DNA from 4 places in the Streptomyces sp. NPDC048473 genome. Region 2 is predicted to be linked to each of the others. Evidence: riboswitches for the same ligand, from Rfam matches in the RefSeq annotation. Region 2 holds a riboswitch; each other region holds the start of a gene.
The links. Region 2 has a riboswitch for cyclic di-AMP ahead of ACGFU7_RS25905 (transglycosylase SLT domain-containing protein). Riboswitches for the same ligand answer to the same signal wherever they lie in the genome.

Region 1 (4,204 bases), on a different contig from region 2:
GGGCATCCCGGGCGAGCGCAAGGCGGAGCTGATGACGCATCTGCTGAACATCGACCCGCCCGACCACACCCGGCTTCGCCGCCTCGTGTCCAAGGCGTTCACTCCGCGCCGGGTCGCCGAGTTCGCGCCGCGGGTGCAGGAACTGACGGACCGCCTCATCGACCGCTTCATCGCGGAGGGGAAGGCGGACCTCATCCATGACTTCGCGTTCCCGCTTCCCATTTACGCGATCTGCGATCTGCTCGGCGTCCCGCGCGAGGACCAGGACGACTTCCGGGACTGGGCGGGCATGATGATCCGCCACGGCGGCGGGCCGCGCGGCGGGGTGGCCAGGTCGGTGAAGAAGATGCGCGGCTATCTCGCCGAACTGATCCACCGCAAGCGGGAGAACCCGGGGGACGACCTGATCTCGGGGCTGATCCGGGCCAGCGACCACGGCGAGCACCTCACCGAGAACGAGGCCGCGGCCATGGCCTTCATCCTGCTCTTCGCCGGGTTCGAGACGACGGTCAACCTCATCGGCAACGGGATGTACGCGCTGCTGCGCAACCCCGCACAGCGCGAGCGGCTGCAGCGCTCCCTCGACGCGGGGGAGAGCGATCTGCTGGAGGCCGGGATCGAGGAACTGCTGCGGTACGACGGCCCGGTGGAGCTGGCGACCTGGCGGTTCGCCACCGAGCCGCTGACGCTCGGCGGACAGGACATCGCGGCAGGCGACCCCGTACTCGTCGTGCTCGCCGCCGCCGACCGCGACCCGGAACGCTTCGAGGACCCCGACACGCTCGACCTCGCACGGCGTGACAATCAGCACCTCGGATACGGGCACGGCCTCCACTACTGCCTGGGAGCACCGCTCGCCCGGCTGGAGGGACAGACCGCGCTCGCCACGCTTCTGAGGCGCCTTCCGGACCTGCGCCTTGCGGTGGAACCTACCGATTTGCGGTGGCGTGGCGGACTCATCATGCGCGGACTGCGCACGCTGCCCGTGGAGTTCGAACCAGGGGGCGCCCCGACGCAAGGTGACACTCTGTCAACTCTGTGACTTTCACGTGATCTGCGCTGCATCGACTTGTGACACACGTTCGAGTCCCGCTAGGTTCACCGTTCGACTCACCAGTCACTCGTCAGTCACACGGAAGGCAACCCCATGGGCTCCGCGAACGGCAGACACCGTCGCCCTCGTCAGGCACCCGCCATCGTCGTCGCCGCGGGCGTGACCGGATCGGCCATCGCCATCCCGCTGCTCGGCGCGGCCGGTGCGCACGCGGCCGACGCCACGACCTGGGACCGGGTGGCCGAGTGCGAGAGCGGCGGCATGTGGAGCGCCGACCTCGGCAACGGCTTCTACGGCGGCCTGCAGTTCTCGCAGGAGACCTGGAAGGCGTACGGCGGCGAGTCGTACGCCTCGCGTGCCGACCTCGCCAGCCGCTCGCAGCAGATAGCCGTGGCCGAGAAGGTCCTGGACGACAAGGGCCCGCAGGCGTGGCCCAGCTGTGCGGTCATCTCCGGCCTCGCGGTGGACGGGACGCTGCCGGGTGTCGACCCGGGCTCCGCGCCCTCCGCCGAGCCGACAGAGGGCACGGAGCCGGCTGACAGCGCGTCGGCGGCCCCGTCCGATGACGCCACGCCGTCGGACAGCGCCTCGGACGGCACGGACGGCTCGAAGGGCTCGGGCGGCACCGACAAGCCTGCAGGCAAGGCCAAGCCGTCCCCGAAGCCTTCGGCAACCGAGTCGGCCACGCCGTCCTCCGAGGCGTCTGATTCATCCGATTCATCTGACTCGTCCGACGGTGTCGGTGGCAAGCACCGTGGCGCGCCGGCCCCCGAGGGGAGCCAGGACGCGAACGGCGGCAGTGGCCGCGAGGCGGGTCGTCACGCCTCCCGTGGTGACGCCGACGCACGCGACGCGGGCGCTTCCGTCGCCGACGGTACGTACACCGTGCACCCAGGCGACAACCTCTGGGCGATTGCTGATGCACAGAAGGTTCCTGGTGGCTGGCCCGCGCTCTATGAGGCCAACAAGGATGTCGTCGGCTCCGACCCGGATCTCATCCTCCCTGGCCAGAGCCTCGATCTCGGCGTGAAGGCCGAGTGAGAGCGGTCTGAAAATCAGCTAAAAGAGCCTCAAAAACCGGGGTAGTTCAGGGACCTATGTCCGCTTATGCGTAAGTGAGACATGGGTCTCTTTGCGTCAACTGGCGTGTCGCGCCCAGGGGACCCTTCCGCACCGCCCTCACCTGCGAAAACGACAGTTCCCCAGATGCAAGTAAGGGCGAATTGCCCGATGTGTCCGTCTTTGAATGTGAGGGTTGCGTATGTTTACGGTCGGAACCGCTCGCACCGCGGGCCCCGTCGACCGTCACGCCGAATCCTGCCGTCGGTCGAAGGGAACAGACGCGTAAAGCGCCGTAGGCAGGAGCGGGGGACCCAGGTAAGCGCCGGGCCCGATCGTCGAGAGACGCATCAGGACCGGCTTGGGGTGAAGTCGCGTGCTAGGACGTGCGACCGGGCAACTCACTTGGCCCGAACCCGACAGCTCACCTCGTAGGCGTCGGTGAGGAGAAGTTCCATGCTGTTTTCCAGCAAGGGCAAGCACCGCCGCCCGTCCAAGGCCGTCCGTATCGTCACGCTCGCGGGTGTCGCCGGTACCGCCGTCGCCGTTCCGCTGATGGGCGCGACCGGCGCCTCCGCCGCCTCCGTCGCCACCTGGGATGCCGTCGCTCAGTGCGAGTCCGGTGGCAACTGGTCCATCAACACCGGCAACGGCTACTACGGCGGTCTGCAGTTCTCGCAGTCCAGCTGGGCCGCCGCCGGTGGTACGCAGTACGCCTCCCGTGCCGACCTGGCCACCAAGGCTCAGCAGATCGCCATCGCCGAGAAGCTTCTCGACATGCAGGGTCCGGGTGCCTGGGGCTGCGCCGGTGCCGGCAATCTGACCAACGACGGTGTCGACCCGGGTGTCGACACCGGCTCCGGCGCCACCGAGCAGAAGAGCGCCCCGGCCGCGCCGAAGCAGCAGGCTCAGCCGAAGAAGGCCGAGCGCACCGAGACCCCCGCCGCCTCCCGCTCGGACCGCTCCGCCGCCCCGCAGGCCGAGTCGAAGAAGACCGTCACCACGCCGACCGGCGAGAAGGTCAAGAGGGGCGACGGCGAGTACAAGGTCGCCTCCGGCGACTCCCTGAGCAAGATCGCCGCCGACCACAAGGTCAAGGGCGGCTGGCAGCAGCTGTTCGAGCTGAACAAGGACATCGTCAAGGACGCCGACCTGATCTACCCGGGTCAGCAGCTGCACCTGACGAAGTAGTCCAGGCTCACTCCTCCCCGAGCACCCCGGCCCGGCGCGCAATCCCCCGTACGCGCCGGGCCGGGGTTTCTGCGTGACGCGGTACCCCCTATGTAGGGAGCGCGACTATGGGTGATCGTTCAACTGTTGTAGTTACTGGCCAGTAAAATTCTGGCTGTTTGCCCGGTACTGCGCGCTCTTGGGTCCTTTTTCGTCCCAGGGGACGGGCGGTCGTCCGACTGAGCGGGCCGGGCCGGTTAGGCTCTTGTCGCAAGGCCAAAGTGACCCTGCACAACCAGTGTCATATCCCAGAAGGAGATGCCTCGTGCCGTCCATCGACGTCGTCGTAGCCCGGGAAATCCTCGACTCCCGGGGGAACCCCACGGTCGAGGTCGAGGTTGGCCTCGACGACGGCAGCACGGGTCGTGCTGCCGTGCCGTCCGGCGCCTCCACCGGTGCGTTCGAGGCCATTGAGCTTCGCGACGGTGACCCCAACCGTTACCACGGCAAGGGCGTGGAGAAGGCCGTCCTCGCCGTGATCGAGCAGATCGGTCCGGAGCTCGTCGGCTACGACGCGACCGAGCAGCGGCTGATCGACCAGGCGATGTTCGACCTGGACGCCACCGAGAACAAGGGCTCGCTCGGCGCCAACGCCATCCTCGGCGTCTCGCTGGCCGTCGCCCACGCCGCCTCCGAGGCCTCGGACCTGCCGCTGTTCCGCTACCTCGGTGGCCCGAACGCGCACCTGCTGCCCGTCCCGATGATGAACATCCTCAACGGTGGGTCGCACGCAGACTCCAACGTGGACATCCAGGAGTTCATGATCGCCCCGATCGGCGCGGAGTCCTTCTCCGAGGCCCTGCGCTGGGGCGCCGAGGTCTACCACACGCTGAAGAAGGTCCTGAAGACCAAGGGTCTTTC
Region 2 (4,204 bases):
ACGTGGTGAGTGGTTTCGTCGCTCCCAGCGCGACATGCAATCCTGACGAGTTCCGCAGGTCAAGAGCTGTTAACCTTCGGAATTCGTTGTTTCGGCGAGCAGATCTGACGATTTGGCGTTAAGAGTGCGTCATTCTCTGGGGATCGGCGGGTGCGGGAACCGCAGCAGGATCCGATGCAAAGTTTCGCCCATTCCAGATTCCGGAAGGGTGCGGGCGTTTCGAGCGCCGCGATGCGCGGATCGCCGCGGGTCGCGCATCCACGGTCTTGATGCCAGCCTGGAGACATGGCTTGGGCGTCATGGACGACTCGCGGTGTGTTCTCCGGGCACGGTGGCGTGCTCACGGACGAGGTCGGCGTCCTGTCCGGAGACCTGACCGTTCACACGACCTGGGCCGATGACACGGCCCAGATCACTGTGCAGTACACGGGTGCGATCGACTGGTTCACCATGTCGGGCAGTCCTGTGCCGTGCTGCTCGGAGGACGACAGCCGGCGCCTTCACGAGGCGGTGGTGGAGTCCGTCCGGGAGGGAGCAGCGGCCACGGTTCCGAGGCCTCCGCTCCAGAAGCCGGAGCAGCCGACGGAGAGCGCCCAGGAGTAAGGGTTACGTCGACGGGGGCGCGCCGGGCACTGCGGTCCGGCGAGCAGGGAACGGCTTCGGAAACGGTGCGCGCCCGCCCTCAATGTCCCGGATCACTAGGATCCCTTGCGTGAGCAGAGCGTTCAGTGGCTGGACAGAGCAAGCATTCGAGCTGCTTCTGCAGTTGGAGGGCATACCTTCGCAAGAAGCGCGTGAGAAGCGCCGAAGGGACCGGGAGCGCCTCGTCCGGCAGCCCATGATCGCGTTGCTGAACGATGTGGCGGACGCGGACCAGGCGTACGAGGACTTCTCCGTCTGGGGGTTCCGCAAGGACCCGTGGTGGTGGCAGCACCAAGTGGCGGTGATCAGGATCGCGCGCAATGTCGAGATCGGTCTGCGCTTCGACCTCGACGGGCTCCGGATCAAGGGGGGCTGGACGTACCCGGACCCCGGGCAGGTCCCGTTGTTCCGTACGGCCGTCGCCGCGCAGGACAGTGGACCCGAGCTGGTGTGTGCCATCGAGGCGTTGGGGGCGCAGGGGTATGAGATCACCGGGGACACCATGAAGCGCATGCCACGCGGTCATGACGCCGGTCATCCCCGTGCCGACCTGCTCCGGTACCGCTCGGTCTCGGCTGCCCGTCCCCTCGGCGGGGACTGCGCACAGCACACGTCGGCGCTGGTCGATGCCGTAGTCGCAGCGGCGGAGGAGCTGGAGCCCTTGCTCTCCTGGCTCGCCGGCCATGTGACCGTTCCCGGCTCCCGCCGACGCGCCACGTAGCGTCGCCTCCGTGTGCCGCCCACGCGGGTGAGCAGCCGAAAGGCGGTCCCGGACCGGCGGGTGTGGTCCCTTCCGAGGGGCCTGTTCGGCCCCTCGCCACCCATCGGTTCTGAACCGCCATCGGCGCTGCTGCGGATCAGTAGGCCCCGAACACGTTGTCGATGGAGCCGTACTTGTCGGCGGCGTAGTTGCACGATGCGGTGATGTTGGCGACCGGGTCGTAGCTGTCCATCGACGTACCGGGCACGTGGTAGGCAAGGAACGTCGGGTCGATGATCTGGAGGAGGCCCTTGGACGGCGTGCCCTTGGCGGCGTTCGAGTCCCAGTTGTTGATGGCCCGGGGGTTGCCGGAGGACTCGCGCATGATGTTGCGGTGGATGCCGTCGTAGCTGCCGGGGATGCCGTTCTGGGCCATGACGGCCAGCGACTCCTTGATCCAGCCGTCCAGGTCGTTCGTGTACGTCGCGGGCTGCGCGGCCGGTGCGGCAGCAGCAGTTGCGGCAGTGGCAGTTGCGGCAGTCTTGGCCTCGGCCTGGGCGCCGATTGTCAGCTTCGTGCCCGGGCGAATCAGTGCGGGGTTGGCGCCGATGGTCTCTCGATTGTCCTCGTACAGCTTCTGCCAGCCACCGCTGAGGGAATATCCCTTTGCGATCTTGGAAAGGGTGTCGCCCGCGATCACGGAATAGATGGTGGGCGCGGCCTTTTCCTTGACGGTGGCGACGGTTGACGCCGCAGCCTTTTCGGCGGTGACAGTCTGTGCCGGTGCGGCCGAGGCAAAGCCGGCGCCGATCAGCGGAAGCACGAGAGCGGCTCCACCCGTGGTCGCGGCTATGAGACCGCGGGTCAGCGAAGTGGACTTACGACGACGGTGGTTACCCGTTGTGGACATAGCGAATTCCTCTCCGTCGCCTACGAGGTGAGCTGTCGGGTTCAGACTGGAGATGTCTGGCCGCAAGCGAATGCGGCTTCACCCCGAGCCGTTCCGGATACCGGACCGGCGGCTTACCTGGGTTCCCCGCTCCTGCCGTACATGAGTGGTCGGATTGCCGGACGGCGGCAGGATTCGGCGTTCCGTCCGGATTGACGGTGACCGTAGGCGAGAAACACCAAAAGGAACAAGCCCCCATTTTTGGATCACAATTCATTTGCAAGATCGAATCATGGAATCGGCAGTAATCCACCTCACACCGTGAAGCCAAATTTCCTTACGCAGAAGGGAACCGGGCCGCGCGTCACGGCATCTTGAGCTCTGAACGTGACTCACGCCACGGAGCGAACAAACGGTGCAATTCGGTCAGCACTCGAAGGTCACAACTCTCCTTAAATGCCTCTTTATTAACCAAGAGATCACTTCTAAATAAATCGCCCATACTGGGACATACCCGTGGGGATCTGGGTGCTTCTCGGGCCGGCCGCACCCGACAGGGCTCCATGACCTCCGGTGTCCGGCGTCCCGGCACGCGGGCCGCTCGTCCCACTCCCCCGCACGGCACCGAGGCTTTGCCTTTCGCCCTCCGGGTCGTTATCGTTTTGAACGGTTCTGTTGTCTCCGATAGAGGTGGACGTTGCGCATCTGAGGTTCGCGATCATCGCGCCGTACGGCTTCAGCCGTACGCCCGTCACGCAGTAGCAGTGTTCTGTCCTGCCCGTGACCCCGCGTGGATGCGACCTCGGTGCATGAGCCGTCCCTCGATCTTCCGGACCGCCGCACCTCCCTTTCGGTTCGGTCGCTGCGTGGTGCTCGCATACGAAGCCCCCATTCACCGCGCTTGCGACTGCGAGGATCACCATGGCGACACCCACCGCCCCCAGCGCCTCTCTCACCTGCTCCGCCCTGTCCTTCCAATGGCCGGACGGCACCACCGTCTTCGACGGACTCTCTCTCAGCATCGGCCGGGGCCGCACCGGGCTCGTCGGCACCAACGGCGCGGGCAAGTCCACACTGCTGCGACTGCTGGCCGGCCAACTGCGCCCCTCCCAGGGCTCGGTGGCCGTCGCCGGCAGCCTCGCCCACCTCCCTCAGAACATCACCCTCGACACGTCACTGCGTGTGGACGAGGCCCTGGGCATCGCCGAGCGGCGCGACGCGCTGCGCGCCATCGAAGCCGGGGATGTGGACGAGAAGCACTTCGAGACGATCGGTGACGACTGGGACGTCGAGGAACGTGCCCTTGCGACACTGGGCTCACTCGGACTCGACAGCGTCGAACTGGACCGCACCATTGGCCAGTTGTCCGGAGGGGAGACGGTCCTGCTGCGCCTGGCCGCACTGCTGCTGGAGCGTCCCGACGTCCTCCTTCTGGACGAGCCGACCAACAACCTCGATGTGTTCGCGCGCCGAAGGCTCTACGAAGCCGTCGACTCCTGGCGCTCGGGTGTCCTGGTCGTGGTCAGCCACGACCTCGAACTGCTGGAGCGCGTGGACCGCATCGCCGAACTGCGCTCCGGATCCGTGAGCTGGTACGGGGGCGGCTGGTCCGCCTACGAAGAAGCCCTGGCCACCGAACAGGAGGCCGCCGGACGGATGTTGCGGGCAGCCGAGGCGGACGTACGCCGGCAGAAACGCGAACTGGAGGAGACCCACGTGAAGCTGGCCCGCCGTCAGCGCCACGGCAGGAAGATGGAGGCCGAGGGCGGGCTCCCGAAAATCCTTGCCGGCCGCCGGAAGCGGTCCGCGCAGGAGTCGGCGGGCAAGCTTCGCGGCGTCCATGAGGAGCGTCTCAATGAGGCGCGCGAACGCCGCGAGGAGGCCGCGGACGCGATCCGTGACGATGCCGAGATCCGCGTGAGCCTTCCCCACACCGCCGTTCCCACCGGCCGCACCGTACTGAGCCTGCACGA
Region 3 (4,204 bases), on a different contig from region 2:
CAGCTTTCCCTTGGCCTGCGAGCGCAGCTGGGCGATCCGGGCGACCTGCCGCTCCACCTCGTCGACCTCGGCGGCCTGGCGGTCGCCGATCCGGTCCACGTACGACGCGCGCTCCAGGTACTGGTCGGGGTCGGAGGAGAGCGCCAGCTGTACGGCCGGGTCGAGGCCACCGGTGCGGTACTGCGCGGCGGCGAGTGAACCCAGCGCGTTGCGGGAGGCGTTGAGGCGCTCGGTCCTGCGGGCGGCCTCGTCGCGCAGGGTGTCGACGGCATCGGCGGCGGCGGTCGCCTTCTCCTTCGCGCCGTTGTACTGCTCGGTGGCGACCTCCGCGTCGTGGTACAGCCGGTCCATCTCCGCCCCGACCTGGGCGGGGGTGAGCCGGGGATCGGCTTGTGCGGAGCCCGGCAGGGCGGCAGCGGTGGCGGCCCCGGCAAAGGCGAGGGTGGCTGCGGTGCGGGCAGCAGAGCCGGTGTACGGGCGCTGCTTGGGTTTCCGGTGCGCTGCCACGGGGGCGTGCGTCCTTCCTGGCGACTGCCCGCCGGGGACTACCGGCGGGCCCGCCGGAGGTCCGGCGGCGGGTCACCAACAGGGGGAGTGGCCCGCCGCCGGATCTCTCGGCGGGGTGACCGGTTCGCCGTCCGGGTGCGGAGCGGCGGTGAGCCGGTCACCTGGTCAGGACGCTAAACCCGGGGCACGGGGAAGAGTCGTAATGACGCCTATTGCCCGAATTTGGCGCGGCACTGTCATTGATTGATCGGGAAAATTACACCAGAGTCAGGCAATTGGTGCAGACGTGAGTGAAGCGACAGGAAGTCACACCTGCCTGCGGAGTGGTGATATGGCCGGGGCTAGGCTGCGGACCCATGGATGTACTCATCAATGTCTTCGTCGCCCTGCACATCATCGGTATCGCCTCTCTGCTGGGCGGTTTCCTGACCCAGATGAAGGCGATGGGCGCGGGCACGGCCCGGTTCGTCCCGGCGATGCTGCACGGCGCACTGACGATGCTGGTCACCGGTGTCGCGCTGGTCGGGCTCAACGAGGCCGACGACCAGACCGTGAACAACATCAAGATCGGGGTCAAGCTGCTGCTCCTGGTCGTCATCCTCGCGCTCGTCTACATCAAGCGGGACGAGGAGAAGGTCGACAAAGGTTCCTTCGCGGCGGTGGGCGGGCTGACGCTCGCCAACATCTTCATCGCCACGCTCTGGACCTGAGCCGGCCCGCGCCGCACCACCGGACGGGCTCGGAATTCAAGCCCGTCCGGCCGCTGAGGGCATAGGAGTGTGAGCCGCTACGACGGCCGCACGCTGCCGTAGATCGGCATGTAGTAGATCGATTCCTCGCGCACATTCGCCCCCGGCTTCGGCGCGTGGATCATCATCCCGTCGCCCTTGTAGATGCCGACGTGGCTGATGTCGTCGTAGAAGAAGACGAGGTCGCCCGGCTGCAGATCGGCCGTCGCGATCCGGATACCTGTCTCCACCTGGTCCCAGGTGGTGCGCGGGATGTCGACGCCCGCGGCCTTCCATGCCGCCTGGGTGAGCCCGGAGCAGTCGTACGAGGACGGGCCCGTCGCGCCCCAGACGTACGGCTTGCCGATCTGGGCCGTGGCGAAGGCGAGGGCCTTCTCCGCCTTGGTGGTGGCGCTGCTGTCCGAGCCGGTTTTGGTGCCCGTTCCCGTACCGCTGCCGGATTCCGCCTCCTTCGCGGCCCTGCGGTCCGCCTCCGCCTTGGCGGCGGCCTGCTGCTGCGCCAGTTCCTCCGCCTTGCGCTTGGCCTCCGCCTCCTTCTTGCGCTCCAGCGCCGCGAGCCGGGCCTTCTCCTCGGCGGTCAGCTTCGTCAGTGTCGCGCGCGCCTCGCCCAGCTTCTTCTGGACGTTCTGCTTGCTGGTGCGCAGCGTGGTCTGTGTCGCGGTCAGCGTCTCCAGGCTCTGCACCGCTTCGGCGCGCTTCTTCGACGCCTTGGCCTGCTGCGTACGGAAGTCCGTGACCGCCTTCTGCTGCTGACCGGTCATCCGGCTCATCAGCTGGTTCTGGTCGAAGTACGACTGCGGGTCGTCGGCCAGGAAGAAGGTGGCGCTCGGCGCGATGGAGCCGGTGCGGTACTGCGCGGCCGCGTAGGCGCCGAGCGTCCTGCGGGCGTCGTTGAGCTTGTCGGCGCGCTCGGCCACGTCCTCCAGCAGGGCGTCGACCTTGGTGCGCTGGGTGGCGGAGGTTTCCTTCGCCCGGTTGTACTGCTGGGTCGCGGTGCCCGCCTGCCGGTAGAGGTCGTCGACCTTCTTCTGGACGTCCTCGATGCTGGGCTTCGGAGCGGGCGCGGCCGTGGCGCTCTGCGTGGAGAGCAGGGTCACGGACGCCAGTGCCGCCGTCGTGAACCCGACGGCCGGTGTGGTGGTGCGCACCCGGGTGCGCGGTTTGCGATGCGACGCCAAGGCCGGCATCTCCTTCCGTGGACCGCCTACCGGGTTAGCTGTCGGGTTCGGGCGGAACGGAAGGCTGCCCTACGGTCCGAGTGGGGGATAAGGACCGATTCACCCCGGTACTGCGTGTGGGTCCCCGGTTCCGAACTCCCGCGAGGGCAGCACGGATTCGGCGTGGGTGCCCGCTCGGCGTGGTTCGCCTCAGGGGGTACGGGCCGCCCGGTCGAGCACGCTAGCCAACCCGTGGTGCTGCTGTGAAGGTCGATGTTCGATATGCCCGATACATTTTCGTGACCTTGATGAAAGGGGGCGGCGCGGGCGGACGAGGGCCCGGATTTTCTTACGTGGCGTGGGTGCCCGCTCTCTTTGTGTGCCCGGCCGCCGGGTCCGGTTCGCCATGCGGCCGTCGGGTGTCGGTGCGGCGGCCTAGACTCGACAAGCGATGAGCAGCCTCTTTGACGACAGCTTCCTGGCCGGCCTCCAGCACTCGGAGGAAGAGCCCCCGCCACCCCCCGAGGACTCCGCACCCGAAGCGGTGCCGGAGGACCTTTTCGCGGGCGTATTCGACGGGCCCCCGCCACCCAGAGACGCGTACTACCGCGACGGCGCGCACCGCCCCGTCATCGACGCCGCGGCGCTCCTCGACGGGCTGAACACCGAGCAGCGCGCCGCCGTGGTCCACGCGGGTTCCCCGCTGCTCATCGTCGCCGGAGCGGGCTCCGGCAAGACCCGGGTGCTGACCCACCGCATCGCTCACCTCCTCGCCGAGCGCGGGGTGCACCCCGGCCAGATCCTGGCGATCACCTTCACCAACAAGGCCGCGGGCGAGATGAAGGAGCGCGTCGAGCAGCTCGTCGGACCGCGCGCCAACGCCATGTGGGTCATGACCTTCCACAGCGCGTGCGTACGCATCCTGCGCCGCGAGTCGAAGAAGCTCGGCTTCACCTCGTCGTTCTCCATCTACGACGCCGCCGACTCCAAGCGGCTGATGGCCCTGGTCTGCCGCGATCTCGACCTCGACCCGAAGCGCTTCCCGCCGAAGGCGTTCACCGCCAAGGTCTCCAACCTGAAGAACGAGCTGATCGACGAGGAGACCTTCGCCGGTCAGGCCGCGGACGGCTTCGAGAAGACGCTCGCCCAGGCCTACGCGATGTACCAGTCCCGGCTGCGCGAGGCCAACGCGCTGGACTTCGACGACATCATCATGACGACGGTCCATCTGCTCCAGGCGTTCCCCGACGTCGCCGAGCACTACCGCCGCCGCTTCCGGCACGTCCTGGTCGACGAGTACCAGGACACCAACCACGCCCAGTACACCCTCGTACGCGAACTGGTCGGCCCGGCCGGAGAGGCCGACGCCCCCGCCGAGCTGTGCGTCGTCGGTGACGCGGACCAGTCGATCTACGCCTTCCGCGGCGCGACCATCCGCAACATCCTCCAGTTCGAGGAGGACTACCCGAACGCGACCACGATCCTCCTGGAGCAGAACTACCGCTCCACGCAGACGATCCTGTCCGCCGCCAACGCGGTCATCGAGCGCAACGAGAGCCGCCGCCCCAAGAACCTCTGGACGAACGCCGGCACGGGCGCCCGGATCACCGGCTATGTCGCCGACACCGAGCACGACGAGGCGCAGTTCGTCGCCGACGAGATCGACCGGCTGACCGACGCGGGCGACGCCAAGGCGGGCGACGTCGCGATCTTCTACCGTACGAACGCGCAGTCCCGTGTCTTCGAAGAGATCTTCATCCGCGTCGGCCTGCCCTACAAGGTCGTCGGCGG
Region 4 (4,204 bases), on a different contig from region 2:
CCTTCCCCGCGCCGGAGCGCGGCGCCCTGCCCAACGGCCTCACGGTGCTGCGCTGCCACCGCCCCGGCCAGCAGGTCGTGGCAGTCGAGATCTTCCTCGACGCCCCGCTGGACGCCGAGCCCGAGGGCCTCGACGGCGTGGCCACGATCATGTCGCGGGCGCTGTCCGAGGGCACCGACAAGCACACCGCCGAGGAGTTCGCCGCCGAGCTGGAGCGCTGCGGCGCCACCCTCGACGCGCACGCCGACCACCCCGGTGTCCGGGTCTCCCTGGAGGTCCCGGCCTCCCGGCTGGCCAAGGCGCTCGCGCTGGTCGCCGAGGCGCTGCGGGCGCCCGCCTTCGCCGACAGCGAGATCGAACGGCTGGTACGCAACCGGCTCGACGAGATCCCGCACGAGCAGGCCAACCCGGCCCGGCGCGCCGCCAAGCAGCTCTCCAAGGAGCTCTTCCCGGCCGCGGCGCGGATGTCGCGCCCGCGCCAGGGCACCGAGGAGACGGTGGAGCGGATCGACTCGGCAGCTGTGCGTGCCTTCTTCGACGCTCACATCCGGCCGTCCACGGCGACCGCCGTGATCGTCGGTGACCTCACCGGCATCGACCTGGACGCCCTGCTCGCCGACACCCTCGGCGACTGGTCGGGAGACACCGCCGAGCCACGTCCCGCCCCGCCGATCACCGCCGACGACACCGGCCGAGTGGTGATCGTCGACCGTCCGGGCGCGGTGCAGACGCAGCTGCTGATCGGCCGGATCGGCGCCGACCGGCACGACAGCGTGTGGCCGGCCCAGGTGCTGGGCACGTACTGCCTGGGCGGCACGCTCACCTCCCGGCTGGACCGTGTGCTGCGCGAGGAGAAGGGCTACACCTACGGCGTACGGGCCTTCGCCCAGGTGCTGCGGTCGTCGGCCCCGGATTCCGCCTCGGGGGCGACCGGTGCCGCGATGCTCGCCATCAGCGGATCGGTGGACACGGAGTCCACCGGACCGGCGCTGAAGGACCTGTGGACGGTCCTGCGGACCCTGGCGGCCGAGGGGCTGACCGATGAAGAGCGCGAGACGGCCGTGCAGAACCTCGTGGGTGTCGCACCGCTGAAGTTCGAGACGGCGGCCTCGGTCGCGGGCACCCTCGCCGACCAGGTCGAGCAGCACCTCCCGGACGACTACCAGGCACAGCTGTACGCCCGGCTCGCGGAGACCGGCACGGTCGAGGCGACCGCAGCGGTGGTCAACGCCTTCCCGGGCGACCGGCTGGTCACGATCCTTGTCGGTGACGCGGCGCAGATCGAGGAGCCGATCCGGGCCCTGGGCGTCGGAGAGGTGTCGGTGGTCGCCGGCTGACGGGCGTACCCGTCGTGGACGCCGGACGATCGTCCGGCCCGCCGCGGGCGACGGCCGACCGGCCGCCCTGTCGCGTGTGACAGTTCACCGGTCGACTGTCACGTTCGACCGAGCACCAGCCGCACCGGCAGCGCTGACCAGTCCACCGACCCGTCATATGTCCGCATACCGGGACAGAAGGAAGACCCCTGTGAGTCAGATCTCGTCGGGGTCTTCCTTTTTGTCCGTTTTGGTGGGGAGGTTGCCTGTCTGCCCTGTGGGATGCGCTACAAAACGGCCTGTCCGTTTGGTGAATGAAAGTGACCCCGCTTAGCGTCGGCTGGGCTGTCCGTCACTCGTATGCCGCATCCGTGACGTACCGGGCAGCCATCGCCGAGTCCCCGTCAGGCGCGAGCCTGGGGAGCCGGGGACCCATGAAGTCCCTGGGGTGAATCGGATGCCTGAGCCTCGGTGAGGCCGGGGCGTCCGTAGGAGACCTTCCTGCTCCGAACCCGTCAGCTAACCCGGTAGGCGAGAAGGAAGGAAAGGATCAGCCACTTCATGGCGTTCACCCGTGCCACCGGGAAGCATCGTGCCCCGAACCGTCTGACGCGCAGGAGCGCGAAGATCGCCGGCGTCGCGGCTCTGGCCACCACCGGCGTCATCGGCGGCATGGCCTCTCCGGCCCTCGCCGCGGACGCCTCCGTCAGCGACACCGGTCTCAACCAGGTCATCGCCATCGAGGGCGCCCTCGCCGACCAGATCGACGCCCAGGCCGACGCGCAGAAGCACCAGGCCGATGTCGCGGCCAAGGCGAGGGCGGAGGCCCAGCGGAAGGCCGAGGCCAAGAAGAAGGCCGAAGCCAGGAAGAAGGCGGAGGCGAAGGCCGACGCCAAGCGCGCGGCCGAGGCACGCGCCGAGAAGGCCCGCGCCGCCCGGTCCGCCGAGCGCACCCGCCTGGGCTCCTTCCAGCTCCCGGTCGCCGGTTCGTACGTCACCACCGGTTACAAGTCCAGCGGCTCGCTCTGGTCCTCCGGCAGCCACTCGGGCATCGACTTCCACGCCGCGTCCGGCAGCTCCGTCGTCGCCGTCGGCGCCGGTACGGTCGTCGAGGCGGGCTGGGGCGGCGCGTACGGCAACAACATCGTGCTCCGGATGACGGACGGCACGTACACGCAGTACGGCCACCTCTCCTCGATCGGTGTCTCCGTCGGCCAGAGCGTCGGCGCGGGCCGGCAGATCGGCCTCTCCGGCTCGACCGGCAACTCCACCGGACCACACCTCCACTTCGAGGCCCGGACCACACCGTCGTACGGCTCCGACATGGACCCCGTCGCGTACCTGCGCGCCCACGGCGTCAACGTCTGACCGACGCTCCACCCGCAGCACCCCCGAAGGCCCCGGCAGCACGCCGGGGCCTTCGCCGTACCCGGCCCCGCGCCCGCCCGCAGTACCTGCCCGCCGAACCGTCCTGTGGCCAAAAGATATTCATGGATTTACACCCGGCATCGGAAATGCGGCCGCATTGCAATAGAGTCACGGAAGAGGCGTCGGTCGGCCGCGTTTCGCGGGGATTAAGGCGGAGGTTCGGACATGCGTATTCCGGCGCATTCGGTATGCACGGCGATCCGTGACGACATCGTCTCCGGTGTCTTCGAACGCGGCAGCCGGCTCACCGAGGAGTTGCTGGCGCGTCGTTACGGGGTCTCCCGTGTCCCGGTACGGGAAGCGCTGCGCACCCTGGAGTCCGAGGGCTTCGTGGTCACCCGCCGGCACGCGGGCGCCTGCGTCGCCGAGCCCACCGAGCAGGAGGCCGCCGACCTCCTGGAGGTCCGGATGCTGCTGGAGCCGCTGGGCGCCGCGCGCGCCGCGCAGCGCCGCACCGAGGCACATCTCAAGGTGTTGCGCGGTCTGGTCAGACTCGGCCAGGAGCGGGCCCGGCGGGGCGAGGGGGAGGATCTGCGCTCGCTGGGCGGCTGGTTCCACGAGACGCTGGCGCAGGCCTCCGGCAGTCCAGGGCTGATCGCGCTGCTCACCCAGCTCCGGCACAAGATCGCCTGGATGTACACGGTCGAGCAGCCGGCCCGGCCGGTGGATTCCTGGGCCGAGCACGGAGCCATCGTGGACGCGGTGGTGCGGGGTGACGCGGAACGGGCCAGGGCGCTGGCCACCCAGCATGCCGAACGGGCCGCGGCCGCTCACCGGCTGCGCCGCACCGACAGGCCGGGCCGCCGGCCCGCCGCCTCCCGCGCCGACCGGGTGAGGACTTCGCAACATTCCGTAAACACCACGGGCGTTCGGCATTAACAATTACGCCGTATACAAAGAGTCGTAACTCTGTGAGGGCTTTCTTTGGGCTGCCCGAATTCGCTCCGGTCGTCCCGGGTCAGGAAAGCGAAAAAGCCGCAGCCCCGAATATGGGTGCCGCGGCTCTCTCGCAGAAAATGGTTCAGACGGTCTCCGGAAGCTCATCCAGCCCTTCGGCAACCAGCTTCGCCAGACGGTCCAGGGCGGCTTCGGAGTCGTCGGCCTCGGATGCGAGCACGATCTCCTCGCCACCGTGCGCTCCGAGACCGAGCACCGCGAGCATGGAGGCGGCGTTCACCGGGTTGCCGTCGGCCTTGGAGATCGTCACGGGGACGCCGGAAGCCGTGGCGGCACGGACGAAGATGGAAGCGGGGCGGGCGTGCAGGCCCTCGGACCAACCGACGTTGACGCGGCGCTCAGCCATGGTTCTGCCCTTCACGAATCAATGGTTGTCTAGACCAGTCTCTCATGTGGTGCGCGATGCTCCGGCCGACTCGCGGCACGCCCACAACCCGTGCTGTACCGCCGATCAGCCCCCTCAGACTGCCCCGGCGCCAAGACCTACGCGACCGCTGACGGAG

Region 1: linked by a shared signal. The riboswitch ahead of ACGFU7_RS28080 (transglycosylase family protein) and the one ahead of ACGFU7_RS25905 (transglycosylase SLT domain-containing protein) in region 2 are both predicted to bind cyclic di-AMP.
Region 3: linked by a shared signal. The riboswitch ahead of ACGFU7_RS04460 (NlpC/P60 family protein) and the one ahead of ACGFU7_RS25905 (transglycosylase SLT domain-containing protein) in region 2 are both predicted to bind cyclic di-AMP.
Region 4: linked by a shared signal. The riboswitch ahead of ACGFU7_RS28575 (M23 family metallopeptidase) and the one ahead of ACGFU7_RS25905 (transglycosylase SLT domain-containing protein) in region 2 are both predicted to bind cyclic di-AMP.

What each region holds. Positions count from the first base shown of each region.
Region 1 covers NZ_JBICXE010000020.1:94,432-98,635, reverse strand. The annotation lists gene ACGFU7_RS28090 (cytochrome P450) at 1-1,042, shown strand, start outside; gene ACGFU7_RS28085 (transglycosylase family protein) at 1,148-2,095, shown strand; cyclic di-AMP (ydaO/yuaA leader) riboswitch at 2,395-2,566, shown strand; gene ACGFU7_RS28080 (transglycosylase family protein) at 2,570-3,304, shown strand; gene eno (phosphopyruvate hydratase) at 3,609-4,204, shown strand, end outside.
Region 2 covers NZ_JBICXE010000017.1:145,018-149,221, reverse strand. The annotation lists gene ACGFU7_RS25915 (hypothetical protein) at 286-603, shown strand; gene ACGFU7_RS25910 (DUF2461 family protein) at 713-1,363, shown strand; gene ACGFU7_RS25905 (transglycosylase SLT domain-containing protein) at 1,500-2,252, opposite strand; cyclic di-AMP (ydaO/yuaA leader) riboswitch at 2,257-2,442, opposite strand; partial or broken gene ACGFU7_RS25900 (ATP-binding cassette domain-containing protein) at 3,153-3,767, shown strand; partial or broken gene ACGFU7_RS25895 (ATP-binding cassette domain-containing protein) at 3,888-4,204, shown strand, end outside.
Region 3 covers NZ_JBICXE010000002.1:253,882-258,085, reverse strand. The annotation lists gene ACGFU7_RS04470 (NlpC/P60 family protein) at 1-507, opposite strand, end outside; gene ACGFU7_RS04465 (hypothetical protein) at 864-1,217, shown strand; gene ACGFU7_RS04460 (NlpC/P60 family protein) at 1,295-2,443, opposite strand; cyclic di-AMP (ydaO/yuaA leader) riboswitch at 2,442-2,607, opposite strand; gene pcrA (DNA helicase PcrA) at 2,865-4,204, shown strand, end outside.
Region 4 covers NZ_JBICXE010000021.1:39,464-43,667, reverse strand. The annotation lists gene ACGFU7_RS28580 (M16 family metallopeptidase) at 1-1,337, shown strand, start outside; cyclic di-AMP (ydaO/yuaA leader) riboswitch at 1,698-1,864, shown strand; gene ACGFU7_RS28575 (M23 family metallopeptidase) at 1,878-2,684, shown strand; gene ACGFU7_RS28570 (GntR family transcriptional regulator) at 2,910-3,623, shown strand; gene ACGFU7_RS28565 (HPr family phosphocarrier protein) at 3,766-4,047, opposite strand.